One region of the Streptomyces sp. NPDC046862 genome, then DNA from elsewhere that is predicted to be linked to it. Evidence: riboswitches for the same ligand, from Rfam matches in the RefSeq annotation. Region 1 holds a riboswitch; each other region holds the start of a gene.
What was found. A riboswitch is a leader RNA that binds a small molecule or an ion and turns the genes downstream of it on or off. The one in region 1 is predicted to bind cyclic di-AMP.
Positions count from the first base shown of each region.

Region 2: it holds a riboswitch for cyclic di-AMP, as region 1 does, so the genes downstream of both, AB0959_RS15755 (LysM peptidoglycan-binding domain-containing protein) here and AB0959_RS28230 (transglycosylase family protein) in region 1, are expected to answer to the same signal.
Region 3: it holds a riboswitch for cyclic di-AMP, as region 1 does, so the genes downstream of both, AB0959_RS22340 (NlpC/P60 family protein) here and AB0959_RS28230 (transglycosylase family protein) in region 1, are expected to answer to the same signal.
Region 4: it holds a riboswitch for cyclic di-AMP, as region 1 does, so the genes downstream of both, AB0959_RS22605 (NlpC/P60 family protein) here and AB0959_RS28230 (transglycosylase family protein) in region 1, are expected to answer to the same signal.

Region 1 covers NZ_JBEYXP010000027.1:102,844-108,739, forward strand. Annotated here, with positions in the region: gene AB0959_RS28215 (DUF501 domain-containing protein) at 357-881, opposite strand; gene AB0959_RS28220 (septum formation initiator family protein) at 913-1,416, opposite strand; gene eno (phosphopyruvate hydratase) at 1,602-2,882, opposite strand; gene AB0959_RS28230 (transglycosylase family protein) at 3,198-3,905, opposite strand; cyclic di-AMP (ydaO/yuaA leader) riboswitch at 3,910-4,106, opposite strand; partial or broken gene AB0959_RS28235 (transglycosylase family protein) at 4,289-5,269, opposite strand; gene AB0959_RS28240 (cytochrome P450) at 5,481-5,896, opposite strand, start outside.
Region 2 covers NZ_JBEYXP010000012.1:124,990-130,885, forward strand. Annotated here, with positions in the region: gene AB0959_RS15745 (FAD-dependent oxidoreductase) at 1-158, shown strand, start outside; gene AB0959_RS15750 (HAD family hydrolase) at 393-1,304, shown strand; gene AB0959_RS15755 (LysM peptidoglycan-binding domain-containing protein) at 1,316-2,125, opposite strand; cyclic di-AMP (ydaO/yuaA leader) riboswitch at 2,131-2,304, opposite strand; gene AB0959_RS15760 (polyprenyl synthetase family protein) at 3,264-4,274, shown strand; gene AB0959_RS15765 (sigma-E factor regulatory protein RseB domain-containing protein) at 4,652-5,896, shown strand, end outside.
Region 3 covers NZ_JBEYXP010000019.1:123,508-129,403, forward strand. Annotated here, with positions in the region: gene pcrA (DNA helicase PcrA) at 1-895, opposite strand, end outside; cyclic di-AMP (ydaO/yuaA leader) riboswitch at 1,305-1,476, shown strand; gene AB0959_RS22340 (NlpC/P60 family protein) at 1,485-2,648, shown strand; gene AB0959_RS22345 (hypothetical protein) at 2,728-3,081, opposite strand; gene AB0959_RS22350 (NlpC/P60 family protein) at 3,585-4,655, shown strand; gene AB0959_RS22355 (VWA domain-containing protein) at 4,686-5,896, opposite strand, start outside.
Region 4 covers NZ_JBEYXP010000020.1:4,786-10,681, reverse strand. Annotated here, with positions in the region: gene AB0959_RS22625 (HAD-IC family P-type ATPase) at 1-1,581, shown strand, start outside; gene AB0959_RS22620 (hypothetical protein) at 1,680-1,811, shown strand; gene AB0959_RS22615 (DUF1876 domain-containing protein) at 1,949-2,206, opposite strand; gene AB0959_RS22610 (NAD(P)-binding domain-containing protein) at 2,334-3,023, opposite strand; cyclic di-AMP (ydaO/yuaA leader) riboswitch at 3,253-3,424, shown strand; gene AB0959_RS22605 (NlpC/P60 family protein) at 3,436-4,821, shown strand; gene AB0959_RS22600 (YceI family protein) at 4,869-5,471, opposite strand; gene AB0959_RS22595 (hypothetical protein) at 5,604-5,896, opposite strand, start outside.

The sequences.
Region 1 (5,896 bases):
CGTCCTCTGGTCTCCTGTCGTGGTGTTCGGAGTGGGGTTCGTCGTGGCGTTCGGGGTGGGTTGGTTGTGTGCGGGTGGGTGGGGGCTGATCGCGCAGTTCCCCGCGCCCCTAAAAGCCGTGCAGCTCCCCGCGCTCCTGAAAAACCCGCGCGGTTCCCCGAGCTCCCGAAAATCAGCCCGGCCGGGGAAAATTCAGCCCCTCCGGCGTTTGAGGGGCGGGGGTCCGGGGGCTGGCCCCCGAACGGGGTCCGGGGCGGAGCCCCGCAAAAGGCGAGTGCCAGGGGGCGCAGCCCCCTTGGCCGGGGTCGAAGGGGCAGCGCCCCCGGGGATGGGACGGGTAGGGGCGGCGGGGGCGATCATCCCTCGGTGGCGGGAACCACGCACGGACCCTTGCTCCACCACTCCGGCAGCATGGCGATCGCCTCGTCGCCGAGCGGGTTCACCCCGGGCCCCGCGGCCAGCGAGTGGGCGACCAGCACGTGCAGGCACTTCACCCGGTCCGGCATCCCCCCGGCGCTCGGGAACCCCTTCAGCTCCTCGATCTCGTCACGGCGCCGAAGGTAGTCCTCGTGCGCGGAGCGGTACGCGGCGGCCAGCTCGGGATCGGTCCCCAGACGGTCGGTCATCTCCTTCATCACCCCGTTCGCCTCCAGCGTGCCGATCGCCGAGGCGGCCCGCGGACACGTCAGGTAGTAGGTCGTCGGGAACGGCGTACCGTCCGGCAGCCGGGGCGCCGTCTCGACCACGTCGGGCTGCCCGCACGGGCAACGGTGCGCGATCGCGCGCAACCCGCGCGGCGGCCGGCCGAGCTGCTGCTTGAAGGCCTCGACGTCCGCGTCGGTCGGCTCGGAGCGCTCAGTGGGAGGCGGGGGTGTTTCCATACCTGCTGCTTACGTCTCTCTCGTCAAAGTCTCACTGGTGGGAGGCGTCGGCCTTGTCGACGCCGTCCCAGACATTGGTGTACCAGGGGCGGTCGGCCGCCCCCTGCGTCGTGCGCGACTGCTTCGCCGCGTCCGGGTCGATCACGGTGTAGCCGGTCTCGCCGGGCATCACATAGTGCAGCCGCTCCCGGATCCGCTGCTCGGCGTAGGCGTCGTCCTGCCAGCGCGCCTTGAGGTCGCGCAGCTGCTCGACCCGCTCGCGGGCCTCCTCCCGCCGCTGCTCCAGCTCGGCGATCTCGGCGCGCTGGGAGACGTACTGCCTTATCGGGTACGCCAGCGCCACGATCAGCGTGCAGAGTACGAGCGCGAGCAGGGCGGCCCGCCCGGTCAGCCGGGAGCGGTGGGCCTGGCGCTTGGTCTGGGAGCGGTAGACGCGGGCCGCCGTCTGTTCGCCGAGCAGTCGCAGCCGGGTCGAGGTGGAGAAACGGTCCCGGTTGTCCCGGTTGTTCCGGCTGCCACGGTTCTTGACGGCCATGCTGGCTCTCCGCCTCCGCTTGCCTGCGTGCTTCCCGAAGTGCTTCCCGAAGTGCTTCCCGAAGTGCTTCCCGAAGTGCTTCCCGGAAGGCTCCTATGCGCGTACGTCCCCGCACACGGTACGGGACCGCGACGGGGACGTACGTACGACTGGCTAGGCCTTGACCCTGTACAACCCAGTACGGATCAGCCCTTGAAGCGAGGGAAGGCCGAGCGGCCCGCGTACACCGCCGCGTCGTCGAGGATCTCCTCGATGCGCAGCAGCTGGTTGTACTTGGCGACGCGCTCGGAGCGGGCCGGGGCGCCGGTCTTGATCTGGCCGCAGTTGGTGGCGACGGCGAGGTCGGCGATGGTGACGTCCTCGGTCTCACCGGAGCGGTGGGACATCATGCACTTGAAGCCGCTGCGCTGGGCCAGCTCGACGGCGTCCAGGGTCTCGGTGAGCGAGCCGATCTGGTTCACCTTCACCAGCAGGGCGTTGGCCGCGCCCTCGTCGATACCGCGGGCCAGGCGCTCGGGGTTGGTGACGAACAGGTCGTCGCCGACGAGCTGGACCTTGTCACCGAGCTTGTCGGTGATGGTCTTCCAGCCGTCCCAGTCGTCCTCGAACAGCGGGTCCTCGATGGAGACCAGCGGGTAGGCGTCGACCAGCTCCGCGTAGTAGTCCGTCATCTCGGTGGCGGAGCGCGTCTTGCCCTCGAAGGTGTAGGAGCCGTCCTTGTAGAACTCGGAGGCGGCGACGTCGAGCGCGAGGGCGATCTGCTCGCCGGGGGTGTAGCCGGCCTCCTTGATCGCCTCGAGGATGAGGTCGAGGGCCTCGCGGTTGGAGCCGAGGTTCGGGGCGAAGCCGCCCTCGTCGCCGAGGCCGGTGGCCAGGCCCTTGCTCTTCAGGACCTTCTTCAGGGTGTGGTACACCTCGGCGCCCCAGCGCAGGGCCTCGGAGAAGGTCTCCGCGCCGATCGGGGCGATCATGAACTCCTGGATGTCCACGTTGGAGTCGGCGTGCGAGCCGCCGTTCAGGATGTTCATCATCGGCACCGGCAGCAGGTGCGCGTTCGGGCCGCCCAGGTAGCGGAAGAGGGGGAGGTCGGACGCCTCGGAGGCGGCGTGGGCGACGGCGAGGGAGACGCCGAGGATGGCGTTGGCGCCGAGGGAGCCCTTGTTGTCGGTGGCGTCCAGGTCGAACATCGCCTGGTCGATCAGGCGCTGCTCGGTGGCGTCGTAGCCGACGAGCTCCGGGCCGATCTGCTCGATGACGGCGAGGACGGCCTTCTCGACACCCTTGCCGAGGTAGCGGTTCGAGTCGCCGTCGCGGAGCTCGATGGCCTCGAAGGCGCCCGTGGAGGCGCCGGACGGGACGGCGGCACGACCGGTGCTGCCGTCGTCGAGGCCGACCTCGACCTCGACCGTGGGGTTGCCTCGGGAGTCCAGGATTTCCCGGGCTACGACGACGTCGATGGACGGCACGAGCATCTCCTTCTGGGATGTGACGCGGTTACGCGGGCCGTGGCCCTGCGGGATGAGCCTAACCGTCTCCAGGGGATCGGCCAGTCTCCCGCCCACCCCGTGGACCAAACCGAGAGTAAATTGTTCCTGAACTGAACAAAAAGCCCCTGCCAAGGAGCGCCGCGAGAGGCACAAAAAAGCCCCGCCCCGGTGCGTACGGGGGAACACGCACCGGGGCGGGGAGCCCGTGGGGACGGGGGGCGGCCCTCACGAGACCTCCACTGTGGAGGACACGGATGTGCGGGCCCTGTGGTTCAGCCGGGAACCGCCCTGATGTCAGCTCAGGTGCAGCTGCTGGCCGGGGAAGATGAAGTCGGCGTCGTCGATGATGTCCTTGTTCAGCTGGAAGAGCTTGTGCCAGCCGCCCTTGACCTTCTTCTTCTCGGCGATGCTGCTGAGGGTGTCACCCTTGACGACCTTGTACTCGCCGTCGCCCTTCTTGACCTTCTTGCCGGTCGGGGTCTTGACGGTGGCCCGCTCCTGGGAACGCGAGGCGCGCTGCTCCTGGGCACCGGAGCTCTGGGTGCTCTGCTCGGAGGAGCCGGAGTTCGCGGAGGAGCCGGACGAGCCCGAGTTCGAGGAGGACGAGGAGGCCGCCCCACCGTCGTACGCGGCGCCGGACAGACCCGTGCCGCAGTTCGGCCAGGCGCCCTTGCCCTGGGCCGCGAGGACCTTCTCGGCGACGGCGATCTGCTGGGCCTTGCTGGCCTGGTCGGCGGTGGAGGCGTACTGCGTGCCGCCGTACGCGGCCCAGGTGGAGGCGGAGAACTGCAGACCGCCGTAGTAGCCGTTGCCCGTGTTGATCGACCAGTTGCCGCCGGACTCGCACTGGGCGACCGCGTCCCACTCGGAGGAGGTGGCTGCGGAGGCGGTGCCGGTCGCGAGCAGCGGGGCGGCGATGGCGGCACCGGTGACGCCGGCCATCGCGACGATGCGGGTGGCCTTGGACGGACGACGGTGCTTGCCCTTGCAGGAAGACAACATGAAGTGATCCCCTCACCGACGCCTGCGAGGTGAGCTGTCGGGTTCGGGCCGGTTGAGTTGCCCGGCCGCACGGTCGGCCGCGGACGACGTCCGCTGCCGCTTCCGCACGGCTTCACCCCAAGCCGTTCCCGGTCGTCTCCCAACTCCCGGGCCCGGCGCCTACCTTGGGTCCCCCGCTCCTGCCTACGGCGCTTGACGCGACGACTGTTCCCGTACGGCCGTTGGCAGGATTCGGCGTACCGACCGCAGGGGCCCGCTGTGGCGAGCGATCACGACCGTAAACACGCGATCCGGTGATTTACAAAGACGATCAGGGCTTCTGTGACTCATCTCCCACTGAGATCAAAACGGGCATTCACGGCGAAAGATGGCGCTAACTCTCGCTACTTTTCGCCCGATTCATCACCGAAGCTCAGCCTCTGACCGGGGCATATAAGGCCGGGGTCAGCACCGGCCGCATCCCTGCTCCCGGCGCACAGCTCGCCTCATCCCCCCAGCAGGCCAGGGGAGTCGGCGACGGCCAGGAGGTCACCCTCGGCCCGGGCGAGGTACGGGGCGTACGGGTCCTCCGGCAGATCGGCGTCCCTGACCGAGTCGCCGCCCTGCGAGGCGTGCCGCCCGGTGGAGCCGGCGTCCGCGCCCGTACGGCCGTCAGTGGCACCCTCATCGGCGGTCGCGCCACGGTGACGCCCGGTTCCCGAGGTCTCGTCCTCGGATCCGGACCCAGAGCCGGAACCGGATTCACCCTTCGCCGAAGATCCGCCCTCTTGCCCGGATTTGGCCGATTCATCACCCTTCGCCGCATCCGTGCGCGGGCTGCCGGAGTCCCGGGAGGTGCTCTCGCTGGAGCCATTCAGTCCGCTGTCGGCCTTGGCCGACCCTTCGGAGGTGCCGGAGGACGAAGAACCGGACGAACCGGATGAATCAGATGAACCGGACGAGCCGGTCAACTTGCCCAGCACGCCGGTGTCCACGTCGGCGGAACCGGAGTCCTTGTTGAGTCCGGAGAGGAGCCCGCAGGTGGGCCAGGCGCCCACACCCTCGTCGTCGAGGACCTTCTCGGCGACGGCGATCTGCTGGGAACGGCTGGCCTGGTCGGCGCTGGGCGCGTAGTCGAGGCCGCCGTACTTCTCCCAGTCGTCCTGGGACAACTGCAGCCCGCCGTAGTACCCGTTGCCGGTGTTGGCGCTCCAGGAGCCGCCGCTCTCGCAGTCCGCGACCTTGTCCCAGGTCGTCCCGCTGGCCGCGCTCGCACCGGTCGCGCCGAGGAGCGGGATGGCGATGGCCGAGCCCGTCACTCCGGCCGCGACGAGGAGGGCCGGAGCCTGACGGGGGCGACGGTGACGACCGTTCCCGGAGAGCATGCGGTTGCCTTTCACGCGACAGCAGGGGCCGGCGCGACGCCTGTGGCGAGTCGCCGCGCTGATGCGTGAACGTATCCGCACTCGAACTGTTGTCACAAGTTAATGCAGCGCAGATCACGTGAAGATCACAGAGTTGAGAAAGTGTCACTTCAGGGAGTGGTTCGGCGTATGAGCGGGAACCCTTGACGGCCCCGCCCTGGCCCCCTGGGCGTCATGCCCGATCTGTCGGCCGAACAGGTGTGAACTCCACGGGAAGCGTGCGCAATCCCCGCATAATGAGCCCGCCGCGCCAGCGCAAATCGGCCGGATCCACCGCGAGTCGGAGGTCGGGGAGGCGGGTGAGGAGGGTCGCGAGCGCGCTCTGCCCCTCCAGGCGGGCGAGGGGCGCGCCGAGGCAGTAGTGGATGCCGTGGCCGTAACCGAGGTGCTGGTTGTCCCGGCGGCCGAGATCGAGGACATCGGGGTCGGCGAACCGCTCGGGGTCCCGGTCGGCCGCGGCGAGCACGACGAGGACGGGGTCGCCCTGGGCGATGTCCTGCCCTCCGATGGTCAGCGGCCGGGTGGCGAAACGCCAGGTGGCGAGTTCGACGGGTCCGTCGTACCGCAGGAGTTCCTCGACACCGGTCT
Region 2 (5,896 bases), on a different contig from region 1:
CGCCGAAGCTGGGCGCCGGCTATCGGTCGTCCGTGCCGGGGCTGTACTTCACGGGCCTGCCGTCGGCGGCGTCGTACGGGCCGGTGATGCGGTTCGTGTGCGGGACGGAGTTCGCGTCGCCGCGACTGGCGAGGCATCTGGCGGCCGCCCACGGGTGAGGGCGCGGATCGCCCGCCCGCTCGTCTGGACATCCGGTCTGCCCTGACGTCCCGTTCGTCACTTTCGGGTGACACCGACGGCGAGCGTCTCGACGATCGGCGGGGCGTCAGGGGCGGGCCCGTGCCGCGCGACAACGTGCGGGCGGACCGGGACCCCGTGACGTCCCAACGGTCAACTCACGTCGTCCGGTTCACGCCGGACAGGTGGGCCTTCCCGATCCGTATTCTCTGATCATGAACCCGCGCACCGCATATGCCTTGATCGCCACTGACCTGGACGGAACGCTGCTCCGCGGCGATGACACGCTCTCCGACAGGTCGCGCGCGGCGCTGGCCAGAGCCGTGGCCGGGGGCGCGCGGCACCTGGTGGTGACGGGACGCCCCGCGCCACGCGTGCGCCCCCTGCTGGAGGACCTCGGGAGCGAGGGGCTCGCGGTGTGCGGGCAGGGCGCGCAGTTGTACGACGCCGGCGCGGACCGGCTGCTGTGGTCGGTGACCCTGGACCGGGAACTGGCCGAGACCGCGCTCGGCAAGATCGAGGCCGAGGTCGGGCAGGTGTACGCGGCCGTCGACCAGGACGGCGTGGACGGGCTCACCCTCATCGAGCCGGGCTATCTGATGCCGCACCCGACCCTGCCCGCCGTACGGGTCCTGCTCCGCGACGACCTGTGGGGCGAGCCCATCAGCAAGGTGCTGTTGCGCCACCCGTCCCTGTCCGACGACGAGTTGGCGGCGGCGGCCCGCGGGGCGGTCGGTTCGCTCGCGACGGTCACCATGTCGGGGCCCGGCACCGTCGAACTCCAGCCATGCGGGGTCACCAAGGCGACCGGCCTCGCCCTGGCCGCCCGGCGCCTCGGGCTGGGCCCGGCCGACACCATCGCCTTCGGGGACATGCCGAACGACATCCCCATGTTCGACTGGGCCGCCCACGGGGTCGCCATGGCCAACGCCCACCCGGAACTCAAGGCCGTCGCCGACGAGGTGACGCTCTCCAACGAGGAGGACGGGATCGCGGTGGTACTGGAGCGGCTGTTCCCGGGGGCGGGGGCGGGGGCGGGGGCGGATGAGGTGCCCGGCCCCCGGTCCGGATCCGCCCCGGTGCCGGGCCGGCGGAGCTCGTCGCCCGCCCGGCCCGGCGGCCGGTAGGTGTTCCGGGATCAGTACGGTCCGTTGACGTTGTCGATCGAGCCGTAGCGCGCGGCGGCGTAGTTGCACGCCGCCGCGATGTTCGCGACCGGGTCGAACGGGTCGTTCGACGTGCCCGCCACGTGGTACTGCTGGAAGGTCGGGTCGATGACCTGGAGGAGCCCCTTGGACGGGGTGCCCGCCGCGGCGTTGGAGTCCCAGTTGTTGATGGCCTGGGGGTTGCCGGAGGACTCGCGCATGATGTTGCGGTAAATGCCGTCGTACGACCCGGGAATTCCGTTCTGCGCCATGATGTCCAGCGCCTGGCGGATCCAGCCGTCGAGGTCGTTCGTGTACGTCGTGTCGGCGACCGGGGCGGCGTCGGTGACGGTCTGCGTGGACAGGTTGGACGCGGCGGACGGTGTGGACGCGGGCGACGGTGTGGACGCCGGGGACGGGGTGGACTTCTTGCCCGCCGTGCCCGCCGTGCCCGCCTTCGCCGTCCTGAGCTTCAGGTGGAGACCCGGGTGGATCATGTGCGGGTCGTGGCCGATGGCCTTGCGGTTGTCCTTGTAGATCTTCCGCCAGCCACCGGGAGTGTCGTACTTCTTCGAGATGCGGTAGAGCGTGTCGCCCTTGGCCACCGTGTACGCAATGGACTTGAGGTGGGGCGCGGACTGGACCGCCTGGATGGAGGCGGGAGCCTGGGCCGGCGTCGCGGCGCTCGCGACGGTCGCGCTCAGGAGGGGAAGGGCGAGGGCGGCGGCGCCGGTTCCGGCGACGACGGCTCCTCGGATGAACGGGTTGGATCTGGGGCGGCAGTGCTTGCCTCGTGCGGCCATGACGCTGTTCCTCTCCGGCGCCTGCGAGGTGAGCTGTCGGGTTCGGGCGGAAAGGTGCCCGGCCGTGTACGGCGACGCGTCGTGCGTGCCGTGCATGGCTTCACCCCGAGCCGGCCCGTCGTGCGGACCGGCGGCTTACCTGGTTCCCCCGCTCCTGCCTGCGTGAGTGGTTGGTCAGTGGGGATTCCGGGCGGCGGCAGGATTCGGCGTCCCGTCCGGATGGACCGTGAACGTATGCGAGAGCACATGTCGGGAACAAGGCCGAAAGCACGACAGAAGCGCCCTTGATCAGCTCTTTGTGGTGCAGAAGTTCGCGAAATCACCGGAAGGCGAAGCTCAACTTGCCTTCTGCAAAGGAAGAGTCGAGAGGGTGGGAGCAGAGGACGTCACGGGGGCGGCGTGACCCAATTCACGGGACGGACCGGATGAAGTGCTGGCAAGGCGGCAATTCGGACAAGTCGACCGCCGATTGGGCGGTCCGGCGAGGCGTGGGCCCGGCCCCCTTTCGGGGTGTCTCACCTCGTGATGGGCGCGAAGTGCGGGGCATACGTTCGGTGTTCCGGGAACTCGCGAACCAACTCCACGCGAAGGGCGTGGAGTACGCGGGGTTCGCGGAGAGTGGGGAGGTCGCGCGGAAGTGGGGGCCGGTCCCGGCCGTGTGGCCGGAACCTTGCGTGCGGGGTGCGTCGTTGTCGTAGCGGTCGCCCGGTGAGCCGGCCGTGGTGGCCGCCCTGAGTGGTTCCGGTGCGAGAGCGGCGTCGGCGCGTGCGGAGGTGTGACGGCGGAGGCCTCGTGCGGAGTGGCGCGGGTGAAGGGCGTACGGATGAGCGAGTTCGACGGGCCCATCGGAGTGATCTCCGGAGCCTCGGGGGCTCGGCGCCTTCGGTGGCCATGGGCGAGGGTGTCGACTCGGGAGTCGGTACATGTCCGCTTGTATCACCTGATCAAGAACATACCGGGCGTGATCCGATACAGCCCGGGCTGGACCCCTGGGCGCCCGTGGTGATCGAAAGGTGACCGGATACGCTGACTCGAGTGATGGCAGCGACAGATCGACAAACCGTGTCATCGACCGTGAGACCGATTTTGAGACCGACCGTGTAACCGTCAGTAGACGTCAGCAGACAGGAGACCCCTCGTGACCGTCGTCGGGCCGTTCGGGCTGAGCGTGCGGGACCAGGCTCTGGAAGCCGATGTCCAGGCCGGATTGGCGGCTGTCGAGGAAGGGCTGCTCGAAGCCACCAAGAGCGAGGTCCCCTTCATCCAGGAGGCCGCGCAGCACCTGCTGCGGGCCGGCGGGAAGCGTTTCCGGCCACTGCTCGTGATGCTCGCCGCGCAGTTCGGGGACCCGTACGCCCCGGGGATCGTCCCGTCGGCCGTAGTGGTCGAGCTCACACATCTGGCCACGCTGTACCACGACGACGTGATGGACGAGGCCGAGGTGCGGCGGAGCGTCCCCAGCGCGAACGCCCGCTGGGGGAACTCCATCGCCGTCCTGACCGGCGACTTCCTGTTCGCGAGGGCCTCCCACATACTGGCCGACCTCGGGCCCGAGGCGGTCCGCATCCAGGCCGAGGCCTTCGAGCGGCTGGTCACCGGGCAGATCCTCGAGACCGCCGGGCCGCGCGACGGGCGGGACCCGATCGACCACTACCTCGACGTCCTCGGCGGCAAGACCGGATCGCTGGTCGCCGTCTCCGGGCGCTTCGGCGCGATGATGTCCGGCGCCGACGAGACGGTCGTGGACGTGCTGACGCAGTACGGGGAGCGGCTCGGCATCGCCTTCCAGCTGGCCGACGACGTACTGGACATCGCCTCCGACTCGCACGAGTCCGGCAAGACGCCGGGCATCGACCTGCGTGAGGGTGTCCCCACCATGCCGGTGCTGCGGCTGCGCGAGCGGGCCGAGCGGCTCGGGCTCGCCGAGGACATCGCGCTGTGCGAGCTGCTGGACTCCGACCTGACCGATGACGCGCGGCACGCGGAGGCGCTGACCCGGCTGCGGACGCATCCCGCGCTGGAGCAGGCGCGGCGGGACACCGTGCGGTACGCGGAGGAGGCCCGGGCCGTGCTGTCGCCGTTGCGCGAGTGCGACGCGAAGGCCGCGCTGGTCGAGCTCTGCGACGCGGTGGTGCACCGCGCCGGTTGAGTGCGGGTGAAGGGCTCGTCCTCAAGCACCGGGCGGGCTCTTTTTGCTGGACCGGTTTTGCTGGACCGGTTTTGCTGGACCGGGTCAGACCGTGCCCGTAGTCCGTGATGCACCGGAACGGCCACCACTGAACGGGTGTCAGCCGGGCGGCGTACTCCCCTGCGACCCCTACGGGTCGGGGGAGGCGCCGCCTCTCCGTGTCATCCCACAGCAGTACATGGAGTTGATTCCGGGGTCTGACGCTTCTCGTTGGCCGATTTGGTCAGATGGAAAGCACCACTCCTCACCGAATCGGGTGAGAATGGCGGCTCGGGGTGGACGAGGACGAGTGCGAGTCACGACGAACAGCCGCCGCCTACGACGGAGGTAAGGCACACATGGCACCGTACGAAACCGACGACAGCGCGAAGGCCGGCGAACCCGACGACGTGCGCGCCGGGCGCCGCAAGGCCTCGCGGTACGTCGTCCCGGTCACGGTGGTGGGGGTGGCGGCCGCGACGATCGGGCTGGTCCCGGCGTTCGCCGGCTCGGGTGACCCCGACCTGCCGAAGATCAGCGCACAGGAACTCGTCGAGAAGATCGCCGCGTCGGACGTACAGCAGGTGTCCGGGACGGTGAAGATCAGCACGGATCTGGGGCTGCCGGACCTGGGCGGGCTGGAGAGCAGCCTCGGCGGAGCCGGGAAGCCCTCCGGTTCGGACGGCGGCTCGTCCGCCGACCCCTCCTCCAAGCTGCTCGAACTCGCCACCGGCACGCACACCGTGCGCGTCGCGGCCGACGGCCCGGACAAGCAGAAGCTGTCGCTGCTGGACAAGGCCTCCGAGTACAGCGTCATCCACAACGGCGACGACGTGTGGGCGTACGACAGTCAGTCGAACGAGGTCTTCCACTCGACCGGCGCGGGCGAGGCCAAGGACCACAAGTCCGGCAAGGCCGCGCCCGAGGACGTCCCGGCCACGCCCCAGAAGCTGGCCGAGGAGGCCCTGAAGGCGGTCGACGACACCACGTCCGTGACCGTGGACGGCACCGCCCAGGTCGCCGGCCGGGACGCCTACAAGCTGCTCATCAAGCCCAAGGCGTCCGGCTCCACGGTCGGTGCCATCTCCATCGCGGTGGACTCGAAGACCGGGCTGCCGCTGAAGTTCACGCTCACCCCGGCGAGCGGGGGCGCGGCCGTCGTGGACGCGGGCTTCACCCAGGTCGACTTCGGCAAGCCGAGCGCCTCCACGTTCGACTTCACCCCGCCGAAGGGCGCGAAGGTCACCGAGGGCGACAAGGCCGAGGCCCGGGGGCACCACGACAGCGCGGCGCCGTCCGGTGAGCACTTCGGTAAGGACGCCGGCAAGGGGCTGGAGGGCGGCGGCCTCGGCAAGGAGATGGAGGGCGGCGGCCTGAAGACCATCGGCGAGGGCTGGAACTCCATCGCCGAGTTCGACACGGGCGGCCAGGGCGTACCCTCCGGGGCCGCCACCGGCAACAGCGACGTCGACGGGTTCCTGAGCTCCCTCGGCGACAAGGTCAGCGGCAAGTTCGGCTCCGGTACCGTCTTCAAGACCCGGCTGATCAACGTCCTGATCACGGACAACGGCAAGGCGTACGCCGGCGCGGTCACCAAGGACGCG
Region 3 (5,896 bases), on a different contig from region 1:
CCCGTACGAGGGCGTACTGGGCGTGGTTGGTGTCCTGGTACTCGTCGACGAGCACGTGGCGGAAGCGGCGGCGGTAGTGCTCGGCGACGTCGGGGAAGGCGCGGAGCAGGTTGACCGTCGTCATGATCAGGTCGTCGAAGTCGAGGGCGTTGGCCTCGCGCAGCCGCGACTGGTAGAGCGCGTACGCCTGGGCGAGGGTCTTCTCGAAGCCGTCGGTGGCCTGGGCGGCGAAGTCCTCCTCGTCGATCAGCTCGTTCTTGAGGTTGCTGATCTTGGCGCTGAAGGACTTCGGCGGGAAGCGCTTGGGGTCGAGGTCCAGGTCGCGGCAGACCAGCGCCATGAGCCGCTTGCTGTCGGCGGCGTCGTAGATCGAGAAGGACGACGTGAAGCCGAGCCTCTTGCTCTCCCGCCGCAGGATCCGCACGCAGGCGCTGTGGAACGTCATCACCCACATCGCGTTCGCCCGCGGGCCGACGAGCTGCTCGACGCGCTCCTTCATCTCGCCCGCGGCCTTGTTGGTGAAGGTGATAGCGAGGATCTGGCCCGGGTGGACGTGCCGCTCGCCGAGGAGGTGGGCGATGCGGTGCGTGAGCACGCGGGTCTTGCCGGAGCCGGCACCGGCCACGATGAGCAGGGGCGAGCCGGAGTGGACGACTGCCGCACGCTGGTTCTCGTTCAGCCCCTCCAGGAGCGTGGCCGGGTCCACCGCGGGGCGCGGGGCGCCGTCGCGGTAGTACGCGTCCCTGTCCGGTGGCACGTCGAACCGGCCGCCGAACAGGTCGTCCGGAACGGGCTCCGGCACGTGCTCGTCCTCGGGCGGCGGCGGGGGCTCTTCCTCGTGGGCCCGCGGGGCCTTGAGGTCCGCCAGGAAGCTGTCGTCAAAGAGGCTGCTCATCGCTCTCCGAGTCTAGGCCGCCCCACCGACAGCGAGGGGCCACCCCGCGAACTCGACCCTCTCCCCGTCCGGTCGGCGATCTTCCGGAGCCGATCGCCGGGGCGATCCTCACCGTCCAGGTTCGCATCGTCACCACTCGTGACCGTGCCGCACACGTGAGCACGCGTGAGCGCACGTGTCACCTCGCCCACCAAAACACCCGTTCACCACCAAAGAAGCCAAGAAGGGCAGAGCTCGCACCACGAACGAGTCCCCCTATATCCCCTTGGATTCGCCACGATCCGCGACGTCCTGAGTCAAGGTCACGAAAACGTATCGGGCATATCGCGCATCAACCTTCACAGAGGCCACACGAGTTGGCTAGCGTTCTTGTGGGCCGCTCGACACAACCGGCGAACGTCGCCGGGCCGGGCGTCCTCCGCCGAGTCCGGCGCACCCTCACGGGAGCCGGAGCCGGGGACCCACCGACCTTGGGGTGAATCGGTCCACCTGCCGTACGCGGCACGGACCGTAGGGCACACCTTCCGACGCAAGCGCCCGAACCCGACAGCTAACTCGGTAGGCGGACAACGGAAGGAGCCCGCCTTTCATGGCGCCGCACCGAAAGCCGCGTCCTGCCCGGACGCGCACAGGCATACGGACGCCCGCCCTGGCGACGGCGGCACTGACGTCCATGGCCCTGTTCTCCCAGACGGCGAACGCCGCGCCCTCGACCGACGACAAACCGAGCCTCGAAGAGGTCGAGAAGAAGGTCGGCGACCTCTACCGCCAGGCCGAGTCGGCGACCGAGAAGTACAACGCGGCCGAGGAGAGGACGACCAAGCAGAAGAAGCGTGTCTCCACGCTCCTCGACGATGTCGCCCAGCGCACGGAGAAGCTCAACGAGGCCCGGGAGCGGCTGGGTTCGTTCGCCGCCGCCCAGTACCGGACGGGCGCCGCCTCCCCGGACACGGCGGCGATGCTGCTGGCGGACAACCCGCAGGACTACTTCGACCAGACCCAGTTGATGGACCGCTTGACGGAACGTCAGAAGGACGTGGTCGACGACTACATCACGCAGCAGACGGAGACGGCACAGAAGCGCCAGGAGGCCACCGAGAGCCTCGCGTCGCTCACGGACTCCCAGGCCACGCTGAAGTCGTCCAAGGCGCAGGTCCAGACGAAGCTCACCGAGGCCCGTGAGCTGCTGACGAAGCTGACCGCCGAGGAGAAGGCCCGCCTCGCGGCGATCGAGAAGGAGAAGCAGGAGGAGGCCGATCGCCGGGCGGCGGAGCTGGCGCGGCAGCAGGCGGCCGAGGCGGAGAAGCAGCAGGCCGCGCAGCAGCAGGCGGCGCAGGAGCAGACAGCAGGCAGCACCTCCACGGTCGAGGCTCCGGCCGAGGACTCCACCTACGCCACGAAGGCCGCCAAGGCCCTCGCGTTCGCCCGCGTCCAGATCGGCAAGCCCTACGTCTGGGGCGCGACCGGCCCCGACTCGTACGACTGCTCCGGCCTCACCCAGGCCGCCTGGAAGGCCGCCGGCGTCGACCTGCCGCGCACCACGTACGACCAGGTCAACGCGGGCAGGACCGTCGCTCTCGCCGACGCCCGACCCGGTGACCTCGTCTTCTTCTACGACGACATCAGCCACGTCGGCCTCTACATCGGCAACGGCATGATGATCCACGCGCCCAAGCCGGGGGCCTACGTCCGCGAGGAGTCGATCTTCTACGACGGGGAGTCGGCGATCCACAGCGTGGTGCGGCCGGCGTAACGGTCGGCGTAACGACCACCCCTCCGGCCCTGGTCGGCGCTCGGCTTCTCGCCGACGGCCAGGGCCGGACTGGTGGCTGTCAGGTCCAGAGCACCGCGATGAAGATGTTCACCGTGGTCAGGGCGCCCACGAGGCCGAACAGTCCCTTCTCCACCCGCTCCTCGTCGCGCTTCACATAGACGAGCCCGAGGATCACGACCAGCAGGGCCAGCTTCACGCCGATCTTGATGTTGTTGACCGGCTGATCGTCGGCCTGGTTGAGGCCTACCAGGACGGCGCCGGTGATGAGCATCGTCAGCGCGCCGTGCAGCATGGCGGGCACGAAACGGGCCGCCCCCTGACCCATCGCCTTCACCTGGGTGAGAAATCCGCCCAGGAGGGAGGCTATGCCGATGATGTGCAGGGCGACGAAGAGATGGATGAGTACGTCCATGGAGCCGGAGCCTAACCAGGAGCCCTCGCCCGGCCGGGCACCGGGGCCCCGGCTTCCGCCGCCGAGCATGGGCTGCGTCTGCGCGCCTCCATATGCGCCTCCAGATAGACGCCATAGGCGCCAGATAGGCGCCATCTGCGCCTCCATAGCACCGCTCGGCCACCCGTTGGCGCATAACCACCGCATCGGTCATCGCTCTGCGTGAAGTCGGTGACGCCAGGCGGGGATCGCGGTCGCATACGGTCACCCGACGGTCCGTCCACACCAATTCCGCACATAGCGTTACCGAGCGGACACCGTCAGGTTTACCGTCCTCCCCCAGGTGACCGGCTCCCCACCGCCGCCCGAACCAGGGGCGGCAGCCGGACACCTCCGCCGAGAGGTCCGGCGGCGGCTCGCTCCCCCTGTGCGGGCCGCCGCCGGACGCGCGACCGCCGACCCCCACGGTGGTCCCGGCCCACAGGCCGTCTCGGTCGCGTCGTACGAAAGGACGTGACGCCCACTTGCCAGCGCACCGCAGGCCCCGACAGCGCCTCCTCGGCGGCAACACGGCTCGTACCGCCTTCACGATCGCCCTGGCGGGCGCGGCGGGCGCGGCCGGCCTCGACGGCACCGGGCACGCCGAACCGCAACGCACACCGGCGCAGGCCCAGGCGAAGGTGAACAGGCTGTACGAGGAGGCTGAGGTCGCGACCGAGCGGTACAACGGCGCGCGGGAGAGGGCCGGCGAGGCACGGGAGCGCCTGGAGGACCTGCGGGACGAGGCGGCGCGCCGGACGGAGGAGCTGAACTCGTCGCGCGAGAAGCTCGGTTCCATGGCGGCGGCGCAGTACCGCGAGGGTGGCATCGACCCCGCGGTGCGGCTCGCGCTGAGCGACGACCCGGACGCGTACCTGGACGGTGCCGCCTTCGCGGAACGGATGGGCAGCCGTCAGGCGTCGGACGTGGCGAGCGCACGCACGCAGTTGCGGGAGATCGAGCAACTGCGAGGTGCCGCGCACATCGAACTCTCGCGGCTCGCGTCCCGGCAGGCGGCCATGGAGCGGCACAAGCGGACGATCAACGGAAAGCTGGGCGAGGCGAGGCGTCTGCTGGCGCGGCTGCCGGAGGGCGAGCGGGCGCGACTGGACGCGGCGGGCGGCGCGGGGCGCGCATCGCGGTCCGGAGCCACGGCGCGCGACCTCGGCCCCCTCCCGGCGGCCCCCTCCACCGCCCAGGCGCCCAACCCACGGGCGGCCGCGGCCCTTTCGTACGCGTACGGCAAGCTCGGCAGCCCGTACGTGTGGGGCGCGACCGGTCCCGACGCCTTCGACTGCTCGGGGCTCGCACAGGCGGCGTACCGCGCGGCCGGGGTCTCGCTGCCCCGGACGACGTACGCGCAGATCGGCGCGGGGCAGCGCGTCGCGCGCTCCCAGCTCCTGCCCGGTGACCTGGTGTTCTTCTACTCCGGGGTCAGCCATGTGGGCATCTACGCGGGGAACGGGCAGATGGTCCACGCACCCCGCCCGGGGGCGCCGGTGCGGGTCGCGCCGGTGGACGAGATGCCGTTCGCGGGGGCTACGCGGGTGGTCTGAGCCTCCGAACTGAAGCAGGGGAACGGCGGGTCAGATCACGCGGAAGAGGCCGGCGGCGGCGTGGACGTCGGTGAGGTCCTCGACGGAGCGGAGGTTGTCGCACAGGGCCTCCAGGAACGAACCGGCGTCGCCGACGCGCGGGGCGCCGACGACCACGCCGAAGACCCGGAAGCCCAACAGGCGCTTGGCGTCGTTCCAGCCGCGCATCCATTCCTCGGTGACGCCGCAGTCGTCGTCGGTGATCATCACGATGTCGCCGCGTCGGCGGGCGGCGTCGTTGAACTCCTCCTCCAGCAGTTCGGCGGCCGCCGTCAGCGGCGTCTGGTAGCTGGTCCCGCCGCCGAGGAAGGTCTCCACGAAGTCGAGGGTCCGGTCGATTCCGGCGGGCCGGCCGCCCGGGAAGCGGAAGACCTGGATCTTGTCGGCGGCGGAGAACAGGATGCCGACGAAGTCACGCCCCGCGTGGCGGGCCTGGTCCAGCAGCGCCAGGGCGCAGGCCTTGGCCCACGCCTCCCGGGTGACCCCGCCGGGCCCCGCCTCGTACATGGAGTGCGAGGTGTCCACGCACGCGATGACGGCACCCTGGCCGGTGGTTTGCTCCCCCTGGCTGTCGTAGAGCATCAGCTCCCCCGCGGCGTAGCGCACGGCGAACACCGCGCGCAGTTCGGGCACGCCGAGAGCCGCCAGCTCGGAGGGGATGACGCGGGAGAGGTCGTTGCCGAGCGTGACGCCGACGAGTTCCCCTGTGGCGTTCTCCACCTTGCGGGCGCGCTCACCGCCGGCCATCTGCCGGAAGCGGCCGATCAGTTCGGCCCACTGTGCGAGACGGCCGGTGCGCAGCAGTTCGGCGAGCCGGGCGCGCTGGTCGAACGGCATCCGCTCCAGCTCGCCGCTACCGACGCCCCAGGCCCGCATCAGCGCGGCCTCCTCCCGCACGGCCTCGGCGGCCTTCGCCGCCGCGTTCCGCGCGGCGACACGGACACCGGGGGCCGCCGCCGCGAGGGCCTGCGCGGCGTCCTGGGTGGCCTGCCGCACAACAGCGTCGGCGGCCTCGGCGGCCTCGATCGCCTCCTGTACGGCGTGGGCGGCCTGAGCCCTCGCCTCCTGTACGGCGTCTGCGGCCTGAGCCGTCGCCTCTTGTACGGCGTTGGCGGCCTGGGCCCGCACGGCGCCGGCCCCGTCGGACCAGTCCGCATCGTCGGCGGCCTGCTGGAGCGCCTCGCTCACGGCGGTCGCCGCGT
Region 4 (5,896 bases), on a different contig from region 1:
GGCGGTGAACGGCGTCCGCTCGACGCCCTCACTCCACGGCTGCGCCGGGTCGTGGCGGCGGCGGCCCTCGCGGCTCCGGAGGGCCCGGCCTCGGCGCTCACCCACCCCACGGACCGTGCCATCGCGAACGGGGCCGAGCAGGCCGCCGCCACTTCGGACCTGGTGGCGCCGGACGGCTGGCAGCGGCTGGCGGAACTGCCGTTCGAGCCCGCGCGCGGCTACCACGCGGTGCTGGGTTGGATCGGTTCGGGCGAGACCCCGGCCGAGCGGGACCGCGAGCCGGGCAGGGCGCTGCTCGTCGTCAAGGGCGCGCCGGAGGTCGTCCTGGCCCGCTGCGACCGAGTCCGGCAGAACGACACCGACACGCCCTTCGACGCGGAACTGCGCGAAGAGATCGACCGGGAGATCGACCGGCACGCCCGGCAGGCCCTGCGCGTGCTGGTGGTCGCCGAACGCACCCGCCCGGCTCCCGGCCCGGAGGCTCCCGCGTCCCTCGACGACGCGGACGTCGGCGGCCTGTGCCTGCTGGGCCTGCTGGGACTCGCGGATCCCGTACGGCCCACCGCCGCCGAAAGCGTCGGCCGGCTGGCGTCGGCCGGCGTACGGATCGTCATGCTCACCGGAGACCACCCCAGCACCGCCGCCGCGATCGCCCGGGAACTGCGGCCCGACGAGGAACCGCGGATGATGACCGGCCCGGAACTGGACGCCCTGGACGACGCCGAGCTCGCCAGGACGCTGCCCGGGATCTCGGTCTTCGCCAGAGTCACTCCCGCGCACAAGGTACGGATCGTCACGGTGCTGCGCGCGGCCGGGCGCGTCGTCGCCGTCACCGGCGACGGCGCCAACGACGCCCCGGCCATCAGGATCTCCGACGTCGGCATCGCCATCGGCTCCCGGGCCACCCCCGCGGCGCGTACCGCCGCCGACGTCGTGGTCACCGATGACCGCATCGAGACCATCGTCGACGCCATCGTGGAGGGCCGGGCCATGTGGGCCTCCGTCCGCAAGGCGCTCGGCATCCTTCTCGGCGGCAACCTGGGGGAGATCACATTCGTGCTGGCGACCACGGTGTTCACCGGGAGCAGCGCGCTGAACGCTCGTCAGCTGCTCCTCGTCAACGTCCTCACCGACATGCTCCCGGCCATGGCCATCGCCGCCCGGCCCCCGGCGGGCAGCGCCGAGAAGCTGCTCGCGGAAGGTCCCGAGGCCTCACTGGGCGCGGCCCTCACCCGGCACCTCCGCCTGCGCGCCACCATCACCACCGCCGCGGCGGGCAGCGCGTGGATCGTCGCCCGGATGACGGGCACACGGGCGCGGGCCGGCACGGTCGCCCTGGTCGCCCTCGTGGCCTCCCAGCTCCTGCAGACGCTCACGGACGCGGGCCGCGATCCCCTCGTCGCCCTCGCCGCGGTGGGGTCGCTCGTGGCACTCGTCCTCGTGGTGTCCGTCCCCGGCCTCAGCCACTTCTTCGGCAGCCGGCCCCTCGGTCCGGCGGGATGGACCATCGGTCTGACGGCGGCAGCGGGATCCGTCCTGCTGCCGGCCGCGCTGGAAGCCGTCACCCCCCGACGTCACTGACAGTTAACCCTGTCGCCACCAGAACAGCGGCCGCACGAAGCACCGGGCCCGCACAAAGGAGCGGTACGGACCTGCACGCACAAGAAAGGCCGCCCGCTGTGTCGCACCTGCTCGCCCCGCTCCTCACCAAGGTGGCGGTCGCCGTGATCGAGGCGATCGTCATGCGTCTGCTCATCCAGCTCTGGAAGACCTACGTGGCCGGCCGGCGCCCGGCAGCGGCCGCTGCCTGAGCGCTGGACGCGGCGCTCCGCTCATGGCCCCCCGCCAGGCCCCGCCGACCAATGTGCCCAGCAGGCCGGTGCGGCGTCCGCTCGGCACAATCACCCGCGGCCCGTGGGGTGAGAGCCCCCGGTGGGAGGGGGTGCCGTCACTGTTCGACGGGCCCGGTCAGCTGGACGATGTCGTCGGAGGCGACGTCGTGCAGCCGGATCGCCAGATCCTCCAGTGCGCGGCTGGCGGCGAGCTCGTCACCGATCTCCGGGACGGGCCGGTCGACCGGGTTGCGCCTGGCCGCGCCCCGTCCCGTGACCGTGGAGGTGTCCGGGGTCGTCAGCACGGCGCGTGCCTGGGTGTCGTCGCCGTCCTCGGTGATGTGGATCTGGACGGTCCACTGCTTGTCTTCCATCCTGATCACTCCTGGTTGATCTGCCTCTGAGTCTGTGTGTCTCTGCCTGTGTCTCCTTCCCCGTCTCCTCAGCCTGCGCCTGCTCTCGCGCCCGGTCCAGTCGATCGAGTGTTCGGTTCGGTGGTGGTCAGCGGGCGCCCTGGATGTGGAAGTTGAAGTCGGCGTGGCCCAGGGTCCCGTACAGACGCAGCCAGAGAGGCAGGAGCATCTCGGCGCCCCGGGCGGTCTCGATGCCGCCGAGGTCGATGATGTCGCCCTCGGGCCAGCCGAAGGAGATCAGCAACTCGGTGACCTGCCTCTTGGCTCCCGTGTCGTCGCCGGAGACGAAGACGTTGTGCGCTCCCGCGACCCGGCCGGGCTCGACCATGACGAGGCAGTTCACGGTGTTGAGGGTCTTGACGACCCGGGCACCGGGGAAGGCGCGCTGGATCCGCTCTCCGAGGCTGTCGGTGTTGACCGGGTTCAGCGTGGGCGGCATGCCCTGGGAGAAGTCGAGCGCGTTCGTGATGTCGATGAGTACCTTGCCCGCCAGGGCGTCGCCGCCCGCCGCGTCGAGTGCGTCGAGCGTGGCGGCGCCCGCGGTCGTGTTGACCACCGTCTCGCCGAAGTCGGCGGCTTCGGCGAAGGTCCGCAGCGGCACGTCGGAGTGGGCCGAGTGCCAGGTGGCGAACGGCTCGTTGCCCATGGCGTCCGGCTCGGTGCGGGCGAGGGTGGTGGCGGGGTCGCGGGTGCCGATGGTGACCTCGTGACCCAGGGAGGTCAGCTTGGCGGTGATCGTGCGGCCGACGATGCCGGTGCCGAGGACGGCGTAACGCATGGGGGCAGGTCCTTTCCGTGGTGGGCCCGTGGCGGGACCGTGGTCGTACCGGTCGTGTGGTCCAGGCAAGCAGGCCGCCCAGGTCAAGTGCGGGAGCGGCCCGGAGTGTTGGGGTGAACGTCACACTGACGGAACGGGCATTTCGCGCTCCGATCTTCACACAAGGAACACAAGTTGGCTAAGTTAATGGGTAGGCCACACGACTCCGTCCGGCGAACCTCGTCGGGTCGCGTGGCCTCCGCCGAATCCGGTGCACCGTCGCGGAAGCCGGAACCGGGGACCCAACCGACATTGGGGTGAATCGGTCGACTGCCCACCGGGTGGTGACCGTAGGGCACACCTTCCGGAGACATCCGCCCGAACCCGACAGCTAACTCGGTAGGCGGTGGATGGAAGGAGTGAGTACGTCCCCATGGCGCAAGAGCCGAGCCGCGCAGAAGTCCAGCAGAGGATCCACAACCTCTACGACCGGGCCGAGACCGACACCGGGAACTTCAACGCGACGCGTGCGATGGCCTCGGGGCGGCGTACGCGTGTCGCGCCCGTGCCCGGCGCCGGGCGCGGGCGCATGGATCCCGCCCTCGACGACATCGTGAAGCCCTGGTTCGACGTGGCCCGCGCGAAGCTGGGCCCGACGGTCCCCGCCGTGCTGCCACCGGAACTCAGGCCGGACCGCCTGCCCGAGGCCCGGCCCTCGCTCCCGGCCATGCGCCCCGACGACGTGCGCCCCGACCGTGCGCGGGAACCTGGAGGCCGGGGCCTTCCGGAGCTGACGGCGGGACCTGCCGCGGAGACGGCCCCGGGACCAGTGGCGGAGCTGCCCGCCGCACCACTGGCGGAGCTGCCCGCCGGACCTGCGACCGAGTTGACCGCCGTTCCCGCGGCGGGACTCACCGCGGGACCCCTGGCCGGTCTGCCGGCCGCGCCGGAGACCGGGCGGAAGGCCTCGGCGGCCCGGCCGGCGTCCGCCGATGAGACCCGGCAGTCCTCGCTGAGGGCAGCCAAGGACAAGAACCGGAGGAAGCTCGCCGCGGCCCGGGAGTTGCTCTCCGGACACGTCGCGCAGTGGAGTACGCCGTGGGCGTCGATCGAGTTGCCGCCGGCCGATGACGCCTGGCACGCGACGGCGCAACAGGCTCGCCACGTGGCCGAGGTCGAGGCCGACTGGCAGGGACAGGGCCCGTCCGGCTTCGGCGCCGTCATGTCCACCGGTACGGTCATGTCTCCCGGCGCCGCCATGTCCACCAGTACGGTCATGTCTCCCGGGACGACCACGTCTGCCGGTACGGTCATGTCTCCCGGCACGGACTGGCCCGCGGGGACGGACCCGTCCCTCGGCGCGGGTCTTGCCGTCGGCGCCCTTGGCGACCTCGGTACCTCTGGCGCGCTCCGCACCGTTGGAACCTCCGGCGCTGTCGGCGCACCGGTCACCGGGGCCGGCGGGAAGGCCATGGCGGCAGTCGAATTCGCCCGCGCGCAGATCGGCAAGCCATGCGTCTGGGGCGCGACCGGACCGGGGTCGTACGACTGTTCCAGCCTCACCCGGGCCGCCTGGAAGACCGCCGGGGTGACGCTCCCGCGTACCGCCCAGGACCAGGCGTACGCCGGCAGTGCGATCGCCCTGTCGGACGTTCAGCCCGGCGACCTGGTGTTCTTCACCGACAACGCCGGCCACGTCGGCATCTGCGTCGGCAACGGCATGATGGTCCACGCACCGAGTCAGGGACCCCACGTGCGCGAGGACCCGATCCTCTACGCGGGGGAGTCGGCGATCCACAGCGTGGTGCGGCCCGTGTGACGAAGCGCGGGGCTCGGGTGGGCCGCCGTGACGTGCGCCCGCGGTGCCTACCCGAGCCCTTCCGCTGCTTCGAGCCCGCCCGCCGGTTCGAGCCCGACCGCCTCGAACTCCATCCGGACGTCGTCGGCCAGCCGCAACGCGCCGAGGAACGCGGTGTAGGGCTTGATACCCCAGGTCGACTGCGTGACGGTCGCCCAGCATCGCAGGAGCCCGTCGTCACTGCCGTTCCCGTGCGCCGTCCCGTGCACCGTCACAGGGCGGGTCCGTCCTTTGACGGTGAGGTCCCCGGTGATCTCGAAGGACTGCGGCGTTCCGGTGACGCGGGTGGAGCGGAAGGTGATCGTGGGGTGTCCCGCGGTGTGCAGCAGGGCCGCGCCGGCAAGCGTCCGTTTGATCTCGGCCCGGTCGGCATCGGTGAGTGCCTTGAGCCCGCCCGTTCCCTCCAGGATCTCCAGCGATCCCGTTTCGACCGTCACGTTCACCGACGACCTGTCCGGTTCGCCGACGGCCACCACCGCTTCGCCGGACCATCGGGTGGCCTCGATGGTGAGGTCGTGTCCTGCCCTGCGGCCCAGCCCGGCGCGCCCGGTCCTGATCAAGAGGCGGCCGGCCGGAGGCCCGAGGCGGTATGTTCCGTCGATCAGCGTCACAGCGCCCGAGGGTAGGTGACGGGCGCGTCCGGGCCGTCGAGCCGCGCGGTCGGCGTGTCACCCGGCGACGGGCCGGATGAGCGGCACCTGACCGGCTTGCGCCTCCGGCTGGCGTGTGAGGGACGGACACGGCTAGTGCTGGGGAACCCCGAGTTCGCGGCCGCGGTAGAAGCCTTCCCGCTCCTCGACGACGTACGGTGCCATGGCCGCACGCCGCCGCGTCTCCGGCTCGGAGGCCCGCCAGGAGTCGCACGCCTCCTTGGAGTCCCAGAACGACACGCCGGTGATCTCCTGTCCGTCCTCGGACCAGTACGCGTAGGCGTGGCGCAGCCCCCGCGGATAGGGGTCCGGGCGCCACGCCCGCCCGAACTCCTTCAGGGCGCCCGGCTGAACGCGGCGTGTCGTGACCCAGACGAAGTGCTCCT